2 regions of the Kluyvera intermedia genome follow, and region 1 is predicted to be linked to the other one. Evidence: predicted binding sites of a transcription regulator. Region 1 holds the regulator's gene; the other holds the start of a gene.
What was found. The regulator Fur, encoded in region 1, represses iron uptake genes when iron is present. The targets are predictions, from matches to a motif close to ATAATAATGAGAACNACTATCAA.
Positions count from the first base shown of each region.

Region 2: a site for Fur is predicted at 4,325-4,347, ahead of U0026_RS07215 (Nramp family divalent metal transporter). Genes of this name have one in related genera too.

Region 1 is NZ_CP139986.1:3,306,350-3,312,347, reverse strand. Features, by position in the region: gene chiP (chitoporin ChiP) at 176-1,582, shown strand; gene U0026_RS16010 (ChiQ/YbfN family lipoprotein) at 1,633-1,974, shown strand; gene fur (ferric iron uptake transcriptional regulator) at 2,096-2,548, opposite strand; gene fldA (flavodoxin FldA) at 2,843-3,373, opposite strand; gene ybfE (LexA regulated protein) at 3,524-3,817, opposite strand; gene ybfF (esterase) at 3,948-4,712, opposite strand; gene seqA (replication initiation negative regulator SeqA) at 4,895-5,461, shown strand; gene pgm (phosphoglucomutase (alpha-D-glucose-1,6-bisphosphate-dependent)) at 5,495-5,998, shown strand, end outside.
Region 2 is NZ_CP139986.1:1,488,845-1,494,842, reverse strand. Features, by position in the region: gene U0026_RS07230 (alpha-keto acid decarboxylase family protein) at 1-1,240, opposite strand, end outside; gene mgrA (L-glyceraldehyde 3-phosphate reductase) at 1,413-2,411, shown strand; gene U0026_RS07220 (DUF2502 domain-containing protein) at 2,537-2,860, shown strand; gene U0026_RS07215 (Nramp family divalent metal transporter) at 3,048-4,283, opposite strand; gene U0026_RS07210 (NupC/NupG family nucleoside CNT transporter) at 4,620-5,822, shown strand; gene U0026_RS07205 (sensor domain-containing phosphodiesterase) at 5,872-5,998, opposite strand, start outside.

The sequences.
Region 1 (5,998 bases):
TGCGCCTTGTCATAATCCTGCACTTTCATTGCGGAAAAGGATTGATAATTCGCGTCGCGAAAAATAGTCTATCGGTGTAGCGAAACACCTTTTTTAAGAAGTTCATTTTTTTTAAAGTTTTTATTTTTTGCCTCTGCTTTGCAGCGGCATTTTAAAAGTCAAAGAGGATATAACTATGCGTACGTTTAGTGGCAAACGTAGTACGCTGGCGCTGGCTATCGCCGGTGTGACAGCACTGTCAGGCTTCGCAGTCGCTCCGGATGCGAAAGCTGAAGGGTTTATTGACGACTCCACATTAACCGGCGGCATTTACTACTGGCAGCGTGAACGTGACCGTAAAGATGTCACCGATCACGATAAATATAAAACCAACCTCTCACACTCCACCTGGAACGCCAATCTCGACTTCCAGTCAGGTTATGCTGCCGATATGTTCGGTATTGATATTGCTGCATTTACCGCCATTGAAATGAACGAAAGTGCGGAAAGTGGTCACCCGAACGAAATCGCGTTCTCCTCAAAGAATAAAGGCTACAGCGAAGATTACAGCGGTGATAAGAGTGGTATCAGCCTGTATAAAGCGGCCGCTAAATTTAAACTCGGGCCAACCTGGGCACGTGCCGGTTATATCCAGCCGACCGGTCAGACGCTGCTGGCGCCACACTGGAGCTTTATGCCAGGTACCTATCAGGGTGCTGAAGCTGGGGCAAACTTTGACTACGGCGACTCTGGTGCACTGAGCTTCTCCTACATGTGGACCAATGAATACAAGGCGCCGTGGCACCTTGAAATGGATAACTTCTATCAAAACGATAAGAAATCCAAGGTCGACTATCTGCACTCCATCGGTGCTAAATACGATTTCAAAAATGACCTGGTGCTGGAAGCAGCATTTGGTCAGGCAGAAGGCTATATCGATCAGTACTTCGCCAAAGGTAGCTACAAATTTGATCTTCCTGGCGGCCCGTTGACCACCAGCTACCAGTTCTATGGAACGCGTGACAAAGTCAGCGATGGCGGCGTGAACGATATTTACGACGGTACCGCATGGCTGCAAGCATTGACCTTCGGCTATAAGCTCAATGAAGTCTTTGATTTCCGCCTGGAAGGGACGTGGGTTAAAGCAGACGGCCAGCAAGGCTACTTCCTGCAACGTATGACCCCGACCTATGCATCGTCTAATGGTCGTCTGGATATCTGGTGGGACAACCGCTCAGACTTCAACGCCAACGGCGAAAAAGCAGTGTTCTTCGGTTCAATGTATGACCTGAAAAACTGGAACCTGCCGGGTTGGGCAGTCGGTGCGTCTTACGTCTATGCGTGGGATGCGAAACCAGCAACCTGGCAGATGAACCCGGATGCTTACTACGACAAAAACAATACTATCAAAGAGTCTGCCTATAGCCTCGACATGATGTATACCGTCCAGGAAGGTCGTGCGAAGGGTACGCTGTTCAAGCTGCACTTCACGCAATACGACAACCACTCCGATATCCCAAGCTGGGGCGGTGGTTACGGCAACATCTTCCAGGATGAGCGCGACGTGAAATTCATGATGATCGCACCGTTCACTATTTTCTGATGCTGGATGCGGCAGGGGGAGACCTCTGTCGCTGCTAAGAGGCTCGTCGTATGAAAAAATTAATTATTGTCGCCTTAATGGCTGCCGGTCTGACCGCTTGCGTACAGTCACCCTCACCGGCACCGAAAGAAGATAGCAAGCTGAAGGATGCTTACAGCGCCTGTATTAACACCGCGCAGGGGAATCCGGATAAAATTGAAGCCTGTCAGAGCGTACTGAACGTGCTGCGCCAGGATAAAACGCATGAGCAGTTTGCCAGTCAGGAAAGCGTACGCGTGCTGGATTATCAGCAGTGTATCCTGGCTCGCAAAACGGGCAATGACCAGGCGGTCGCCAGTCGTTGCGATAAAATCTGGCAGGAAATTCGCAGCAATAATACGCCACAAAAATAAAATAACCCCAATGTTGATAACTGAAAAAACCGCTGCTTGCAGCGGTTTTTTCATGGTGCTAGGCAAATGACAGGCAAAAAAAAACCAGCACAATGGCTGGCTTTTGACGAGATCGGAGAAATTATTTCTCGATGATTTCGTGAGCGTTTTCTTCTTCACGGCAGTCGCCTTCAGCGCAGTGACCGTAAAGATAAAGACTGTGGTTAGTTAAGCGAATTCCATGCTTCGTGGCGATTTCACGCTGACGAGCTTCAATGGATTCGTCGCTGAACTCGATAACCTTGCCGCAGTCGAGGCAGATAAGGTGATCGTGGTGATGCTGCTGGGTCAGTTCGAAAACGGATTTACCGCCTTCAAAATTGTGGCGCGTAACGATGCCAGCATCATCAAATTGGTTAAGCACGCGGTAAACCGTGGCTAGGCCAATCTCTTCACCCATGTCGATCAGGCGTTTGTATAAGTCTTCCGCGCTGACATGGTGGTTATCTGGTTCCTGAAGAACTTCGAGAATCTTCAACCGTGGAAGTGTGACTTTCAGGCCAGCCTTCTTTAATGCGGTGTTATTGTCAGTCATGCGGAATCTGTCCTGTTGCTAAACGATTAACTTCCATCAGCGAAAGTTTCACAGAGAATGCACCCGAATTAATGCGTCTCATTATAGAATGCCCCTGGCAAAATGAAAACAGCAAGGCTCGGGCCAGCTAAGCTTTCAAAAACGAGGCTTCACCGACAAAATAAGCGGTGAAACGACGCTAAATCAGAAGATATTGTACAGGTATGTGGCAAAAAGTTAAAAAATTGTAGCTATTATTTTGATTGCTTTTACCTATTAATGAGGCGCGATTTATTATCGGCCTCATTATTACGACTAGGCGTTTTTGATTTCTTCCAGGTGCAGCTCTTCCGCAACCTGCTTAACCCACTTCTCAACGCGCTCAGCGGTCAGTTCTGGCTGGCGATCTTCATCAATGGCCAGGCCCACAAAGTGATCATCATCGGCAAGGCCTTTTGACGCTTCAAAGTGGTAACCCGCGGTAGGCCAATGGCCGACGATGGTAGCACCACGTGGTTCAATGATGTCGCGAATGGTGCCCAGGGCATCGCAGAAATATTCTGCATAGTCTTCCTGGTCGCCACAGCCGAACAGTGCAACCAGTTTACCATTGAAATCAACTTCTTCCAGCGTTGGGAAGAAATCATCCCAGTCACACTGTGCTTCGCCGTAGTACCAGGTTGGGATACCCAGCAGCAGGATGTCGAAGGCCGCCAGGTCTTCTTTGCTGCTCTTGGCAATGTCGTGAACTTCAGCGACATCTTTACCAAGCTGTTTTTGAATCATTTTTGCGATATTTTCGGTATTACCGGTATCGCTACCGAAGAAGATGCCAACGATTGCCATGAGTAAAATAACCTCTTGAAACTTAATGATATGGTGGTGGCTTATTGCCCACAGATAAGGGCAATCATAGCAGAACAGAGAAGGGTGCGGAAACAGCAATCGTGCCGTACTGCACACTCTGCTACATGAAAGTGTGTTTTGGGGGGATTTTCAGACTTTCCCCTGTCCGTGCAGCAGCGCAAGCTGACTCATCAACATTTCTTCGATAAGTTCGCTACGGCTCATATCACGGGCAGTCGCCAGCTCGTTGAGCGCATCAACGGCCTCGATGTTCAGCTTCAGCTCAACGCGCTTCAGCCCACGAACCTTGTCGCGTTTTAACTGATTGCGCTTGTTGATGCGGAGCTGTTCGTCACGCGAAAGCGGATTGGTTTTTGGTCTTCCCGGCCGACGCTCATTTGCGAACAAATCTAGTGTCGTACGGTCCGTTTGTTCTTTTGCCATGGTTCTGAGTGACTTCGGGGAAAACAAGCTACCGGGCAGTGCCCGATGCAGACAGCGCGCAATCATACATCAGTGGGGCCCACACGCCAACGACCGCGGCTATTCTGGCGCGCAGTCGTTGCATTTTTAATCACTCTGCGAGGTAGCGACGAATAGCGCGCAGTACCGCATCCGGTTTTTCGGCGTGAACCCAATGACCCGCGCCGGCAATCACGTGCGCTTTGGCCTGCGGGAATTGCGCCAGCAGCGAGTCGCGATAGGCTTCGGTGACATACGATGAGTTACCGCCGGGAATAAACAGGGCAGGGTGGTCCCAGGCTGGAATGGTCTCCCAGCCAACGATATTCGTATATTGCTCCCACAGCACCGGGACGTTAAAGCGCCATGCGCCGTCAACAAACGATTTCAGCAGAAACTGAATCACGCCTTCTTCGTGTAAGAACTCACGCATCACCGTGGCGGCCTGCTGGCGCGTTGCGACGCCAGCATTGGTTACAGCATTAATTGCGGCAAAAATCTCATCATGGCGACGGACGTGATAATTCACCGGTGCAATATCAATCGCCACCAGATGGTCAATACGATCCGGGGCCAGTGCCGTAAGCGCCATCACTGCTTTGCCCCCCATTGAGTGACCGATAACCGTTGCCTTCTCAATGTTGTTTGCGTCGAGGGTATCAAGGAGATCCTGGGCCATCGCAGGATAGTTCATCTCGTCAGAACGCGGAGATAATCCGTGGTTACGCATATCAACCTGGAGAATATCGTGGTCGACGACCAGATCGCGGGCGAGGATCCCAAGATTGTCCAGGCTGCCAAACAGACCGTGAACGAGAACAATGGGGGAATTATTGTGCAGGTTTTGTGCAGATTGCGCTCGGACATTCAATTTCATAGCAAAGTTCTTTTTTTCGCGTTGTCGGGTTAGGGTATCATGTTGGACATTCTAACGCTCAGGGGCAAGTCGGGAACTCATCCTAATTTTGCCGTCTTCCTGGTTTGGCGCTACCCGCTGTTGGGTTTTGACTTTATAATCCCAATGAATTGTATTCAGAAAAATTATCGCACCGGATTAAGATGAAAACGATCGAAGTTGATGACGAGCTCTATCGCTATATTGCGGCTCACACTCTGCACATTGGCGAGAGCGCGTCCGACATTTTACGGCGTATGCTGAAATTCTCCGCCGCTTCACAGCCCGCAGTGGTTGCTGCGCCGGTCGTCAAAGCAGAACAACCGGCGCCTGCGCCAGTGGCTGCTCCCGTTGCTGAAGTTAAAACGGTAAAAACGGCTAAAGACAAAGTCCGCGCAATGCGTGAACTGCTGCTCTCCGACGAATATGCTGAGCAGAAAAAAGCGGTTAACCGCTTCATGCTGATTCTAACCACGCTGTACTCGCTGGATAACAAGGCCTTCGCCGAAGCCACCGAATCGCTGCATGGTCGTACCCGCGTCTATTTTGCGGCCGACGAGCAGACGCTCGTTAAAAACGGCAACCAGACCAAACCGAAGCAGGTACCCGATACACCATACTGGGTCATTACCAACACCAATACAGGCCGTAAATGCAGCATGGTCGAGCACATCATGCAGTCAATGCAGTTCCCGGTGGAATTGATTGAAAAGGTTTGCGGGACTATCTAAATACTTTACCCCTTGCATAAGAAGGACCAGGCAATGGCAAACCATACCCGTGCGGGTCAACCCGCACAGCAAAGTGATTTGATAAACGTAGCTCAACTGACGGCCCAGTACTACGTGCTGCAGCCAGAAGTGGGTAACGCGGAACACGCGGTGAAATTCGGGACTTCCGGTCACCGTGGGAGCGCAGGTCGCCACAGCTTCAACGAAAAGCATATTCTGGCCATTGCTCAGGCGATTGCTGAAGAGCGCGCGAAAAATGGAATTACGGGCCCATGCTATGTCGGGAAAGATACTCACGCGCTGTCTGAGCCTGCGTTTATTTCCGTGCTTGAAGTGTTGGCGGCAAACGGTGTCGATGTCATTGTGCAGGAAAACAATGGCTTTACACCGACCCCTGCGGTCTCCAACGCTATCCTGGTCCATAATAAAAAGGGTGGCAAACTTGCCGATGGGATTGTGATCACGCCATCCCACAACCCGCCGGAAGATGGCGGTATCAAATACAATCCGCCAAACGGCGGCCCGGCTGATACCAAC
Region 2 (5,998 bases), 1.8 Mb from region 1:
GCAGAGTAAAACCAATCGATCCCCATAAAGGCTGCACAATCAAGCTCGCACCGGAAGGCAGCGTCAGCGCGGCAATACCAAATGCCGCCGTCCCCTGGTCTGCCAACAAAATATCATTTGGCTGGAGCGATTTTTCCAGTGTCTGCCAGAAATGGCGTTGTGTCAGATGTCCATTATCGACCGTAGGCGATACAGCGTTCTTTTGCTGATACGTCTGCCACTGGGAGGAGAAGTCGTGGCTCAGGGTAATGAGTGCTTTTACTGCCTCTTGCATCGTAATGCCGCTGAACCAGCGCCCAGCGATCCTTGAGGCAAAAGGCTGGATCTCAATGGATCGCTCAACCGGGATCTGTTGGGTAAAGCCCGCTGTAATGGTGTCGGTGAAACAGGTACCAATACAGACGATAACCTCGGCATCCTCAATGGCCTCACGCGTCTGCGGTAAGCTTGCCTTACCGCTGTAAGTCCCAGCAAAGCCCGCTCGTTGCTCGTCAAACAATCCTTTACCCATCAATAAGGTGGCATGAGGTATCGGCACATCGTTCATCCACTGATTCAACACCGTCTGGAGGCCAAAACGTAACGCAAGCACATCCGCCAGCAGCGAGACTCGACGACACGACTGCAAAAAATCCCGAGCATGTTCAATGAAACTGGCGAGTTGCGCCGAATCATGAGTGTCTGGTTCAGTGATAACGTTTACAGCGCGCGATACCGGGAGCGCCGAGATATCGGCCGGTAACAGTAAATATCCAGGTTTGTTTGTGCGTTTGATCTCTCGCAGTACACGGTCGATTTCGTCGCAAGCATTGCGCGCGTTTAACACACCCTGTGCGACAGAGATTGGGGCACTCATCTGACGGAAGTGGTCAAAGTTACCGTCGCCTAAGGTGTGATGTAGACACTCATGTCGCTGCTGGGCACCGGTACAAGGTGCGCCCACAATATGCAGTACGGGTACCTGTTCAGCAAAGCTTCCCGCAACGCCATTTAACGCGCTTAACTCACCTACGCCATAGGTGGTCAACAGTGCCCCAAAGCCCTGCATCCGTGCATAGCCATCAGCGGCATAGGCAGCATTGAGTTCGTTGGCACAGCCCACCCAGCGTATTGTTTTGTGGTCAATCACATGGTCAAGAAACTGGAGGTTGTAGTCTCCCGGCACGCCAAACAGGTGGTCAGAGCCACAGTCAGCCAAGCGATCTAGTAGATAATCTGCAACGGTATAGGACGCGGTCATCATGCACTTCCCCCAGTGGTTAGTTTCTTTGAGTATTGAAGAAGTGTTAAGGCTGTCCAGAAATGGTAAAAAAGTCTGCTGGAAAGCAAAATTTACAGATTAGAGGAGTGTACGAGGGAGTGGACATTCGCTAGTGTAAGCGTATACACAAAAGTACACTCTGGAGGATACAATGGTTTACCAGGCAAATCCGACGCGTTATGAGAACATGACGTTTCAGCGCTGCGGCAACAGCGGCCTCAAGCTCCCGGCTATATCGCTGGGACTATGGCATAACTTTGGTGATGCAACGCTTATTGAAAACAGCCGTCAGCTGCTGCGTCACGCATTCGATCGCGGGATCACGCACTTTGATTTAGCCAACAACTATGGGCCGCCTCCAGGTTCAGCGGAGAGCAACTTTGGCCGCATTTTACGTGAAGATCTCCTTCCTTATCGTGATGAGCTGATTATCTCCAGCAAAGCCGGCTACACCATGTGGGATGGCCCTTATGGCGACTGGGGTTCACGCAAATATCTAATCTCCAGCCTCGACCAAAGCCTGAAACGGATGGGGCTCGAGTATGTCGATATTTTCTATCACCACCGTCCTGACCCGGAAACTCCGCTGCTGGAAACGATGCGTGCCCTGGACCATATCGTACGCCAGGGTAAGGCGCTGTACGTTGGGCTTTCCAACTATCCGGCAGAGCTTGCGCGTCAGGCAATTGGCATTCTGAACGATCTTGGTACGCCATGCCTTATCCACCAGCCAAAATATTCGATGCTGGAACGCGGCGCAGAGAACGGGCTACTGGATGTGTTGGCACAAGAAGGCGTGGGCTGTATTGCTTTCTCACCGTTGGCCGGTGGACAACTAACCGACCGGTATCTGCACGGTATTCCGGCAGATTCACGCGCGGCCAGCGGCAGTGTATTCCTTAAGCCCGAGCAACTGACTGACGGTAAGATTGAGGCCGTAAGGCAGCTCAATACGATGGCAGAAAAACGGGGTCAGAAGCTGTCGCAAATGGCGCTGGCATGGGTGTTGCGCCAGCAGGCGATCACTTCCGTACTGATTGGCGCGAGTAAGATTGCCCAACTGGATGACGCGGTAGGAATGCTGGCGAACAGGCATTTTAGCGCGCAGGAATGCGCTGAAATAGACGCCATCTTACGCAGTATAAAATAACGACGACTTTAGCAAAAAATGCTCTCTCCTGGCGGTTTAAGAGTTAACCCAATAATTCCGATGTTTAACAAATTGTAATATTGAGTTAACAGGCCTGATCGGCCACGATCGTATAGGAGAGAAGTATGTTCAGGTCACTGATTCTGGCAGCAGTATTGATGGCATCAGCCCCGATGTTCGCCAATGCTGGCGAAATCACCCTGCTGCCATCCATAAAATTACAAATTGGCGATCGCGATAATTACGGCAACTACTGGGACGGTGGTCGCTGGCGCGATCGGGACTACTGGCACAAACACCGGAAACGTCACGACAACGGCTGGCATCGCGGCTGGAATAAGCATAATGCTTATGAACGTGGCTACCGTGATGGCTGGGGTGACCGTGATGATCATCGCGGTCGTGGACGCGACCACGGACGCGGTCATGGTCATGGGCACCGCCATTAATCCCTTATCTGGGTGCCGAGCCCTCCCGGAGTCGGCGTGAACGCCTCGTCCGGGCTACATACGTGCACAATCGTAGATACTGTGGGCATTGACAACATGTAGGCCTGATGAGGCAAAGCCGCCATCAGGCCTACACCCACACGAACGCAGTGCCGCTGGGTTTAGCATATGACCTTCCAGGTGCCGACTATCCAAACAGCGTCCCCACCAGCAGCCATCCATTCAGCGTTACGACTATTGCCACAATCGCCCAACCGATGTATTTGACCCAGCGCTTATTCACCAATTCCCCCATCAGCTTGCTATCGCTTGTGAAAATCAGCAGCGGTACCAGCGCCAGAGCAATACCAAAGCTCAACAGCACCTGGCTCATCACCAGAATACGCGTCGGATCTAAACCCATCAAAATCACCACAAATGACGGTAACATCGTAATGGCACGGCGGAACCATAATGGGATATGGAAGCGAATAAAGCCCTGCATCACCACCTGCCCCGCCAGCGTACCGACGACCGTGGAAGAGAGCCCAGCGGCAATCAGGCTAAGACCGAAGATCGTCGCCGCAGCATGACTCAGCAGGGGTTCCAGCGTCAGATATGCCTGATCCAAATCAGCAATCCCGGTGTGTCCGTGGGCGTGGAACGCCGCCGCAGCGGTGGCCATCATCGCCAGATTCACAAAACCCGCAATGGTCATGGCGATTGCCACATCCCAGCGTGTCGCGTTATAGCGCTCTTTAGCGCTACCGCCGTGCAGATTCTGGGTCAACGAAGAGTGTAAATAGATAACATGCGGCATGATGGTTGCCCCCAACACGCCAGCCGCCAGGAAAACGGCTTCAGAATTCGGCAATGACGGTAAAATCATCCCTTTCGCCAGGGGGGCCAACGCGGGCTGCGAGAAAATCAGTTCGACAATATAAGCCGCCGCAACAAATAGCAGCAAACCGCCAATCACTTTCTCTAAAGGTTTTTGCCCACGGCGTTGCAGCATCAGGATCAAGAAGGTTGCAATCCCCGTCAGCACCGCCCCTTGCAGCAGCGAGATACCAAAGATGAGCTTAAAGCCGATCGCCGCCCCAATAAACTCAGCAAGATCCGTCGCCATGGCGATGATTTCAGCCTGTACCCAGTAGAACCAGACCAGCGGGCGTGGATAGTGGTCGCGGATTTGCTCGGCGAGGTTTTTCCCCGTCGCAATCCCCAGCTTGGCTGACAGCACCTGAATCAGCATCGCCATCAGGTTAGCCCAGACGACCACCCATAAGAGCTGGTAACCGAAACTCGCACCCGCCTGAATATTGGTGGCAAAGTTACCCGGGTCGATATAGCCGATTGCGGCAATAAATGCCGGCCCCATCAGCGCCAACCGCATACGGCGCGCTGCCCGATTAGTACTATTTTCAACGCGACTGTTGGTCATTCTCTGCCTCAAAAAACATAGCCTTTGCTATGTTTCATGCTAACAAAATGAGAATGATTATCAAGTTCATTTGTGAGAGATGATAATGATTACTCTGATAGCCGGAACCGATAGCCAGACTGGAGGTTGGGGAGGTTTGGTATACGCTTAAGGAGAGAGTAGTACAAGTTAGAAACTTTTCATACATTTACTTAACATCACAAAAATGTATCTTTGATCACTAATTTAGAGTTTGCTCACAGGTTCTGAATATAGTGAGAGACAGATCTCGTTTTATTTAACCATGTTACATAGAATGTGCACGAAAACTTAACCCGCCTCATGTTTGGAGCAAATATGGATCGCGTATTCCATTTTATTCTCGCGCTCGTAGTGGTTGGTATTCTGGCTCTGCTGGTCAGTACCAACCGTAAAGAGATTCGCATTCGTTATGTTGTTCAATTGCTTGTCATTGAAGTACTGCTGGCATGGTTCTTCCTGAACTCCGATGTTGGTCTGGGTTTCGTAAGAGGCTTTTCCGAGATGTTCGAAAAACTTCTCGGCTTTGCTAATGAAGGGACCAACTTCGTCTTTGGCAGCATGAACGATAAAGGCCTGGCATTCTTCTTCCTGAAAGTCCTGTGCCCTATCGTCTTCATCTCCGCCTTGATCGGTATTCTTCAGCACATCCGTATCCTACCAATCATCATCCGTGCGATTGGTACCGTGCTGTCAAAAATCAACGGCATGGGTAAACTGGAATCTTTCAACGCCGTCAGCTCCCTGATTCTGGGTCAGTCTGAAAACTTCATCGCCTACAAAGATATCCTCGGCAAAATGTCCCGTAACCGCATGTACACCATGGCGGCCACGGCGATGTCTACCGTTTCGATGTCGATTGTTGGCGCGTACATGACCATGCTGGAGCCGAAATATGTTGTTGCGGCGCTGGTTCTGAACATGTTCAGCACCTTTATCGTTCTGTCGCTCATCAACCCGTACCGCGTTGATGCCAGCGAAGAGAACATCCAGATGTCTAACCTGCACGAAGGCCAGAGCTTCTTTGAAATGCTGGGCGAGTACATTCTGGCAGGTTTCAAAGTCGCGATTATCGTTGCTGCGATGCTGATCGGCTTCATCGCCCTGATCGCCGCACTGAACGCCCTGTTTGCTACCGTAACCGGTTGGTTTGGTTACAGCATCTCCTTCCAGGGGATTCTGGGCTACATCTTCTATCCTGTCGCATGGATTATGGGTGTACCTTCTGGCGAAGCGTTGCAGGTTGGTAGCATTATGGCAACTAAGCTGGTATCCAACGAATTCGTTGCGATGATGGATCTGCAGAAAGTTGCCGCCGATCTTTCTCCTCGCGCAGTCGGCATCATTTCCGTATTCCTGGTCTCCTTCGCAAACTTCTCTTCAATCGGTATTATCGCTGGTGCGATTAAAGGCCTGAATGAAGTGCAAGGTAACGTGGTTTCTCGCTTCGGCCTGAAACTGGTTTACGGTTCAACGCTGGTCAGCGTACTGTCCGCATCTATCGCCGCGCTGGTTCTGTAATTCCCCCGCGTTAAAAAGGGCCCGTAACTTCGGTTACGGGCCCTTTTCTTTAGTCTTCAATCCGGTTAGCTATCTCACAAAGCGGTCGTGGTTTATCAATCAGATAACCCTGCATATAGTGCACGCCTAACTGTGAGAGGAGCGTTTGTTGCTCGAGGGTTTCCACATACTCCGCA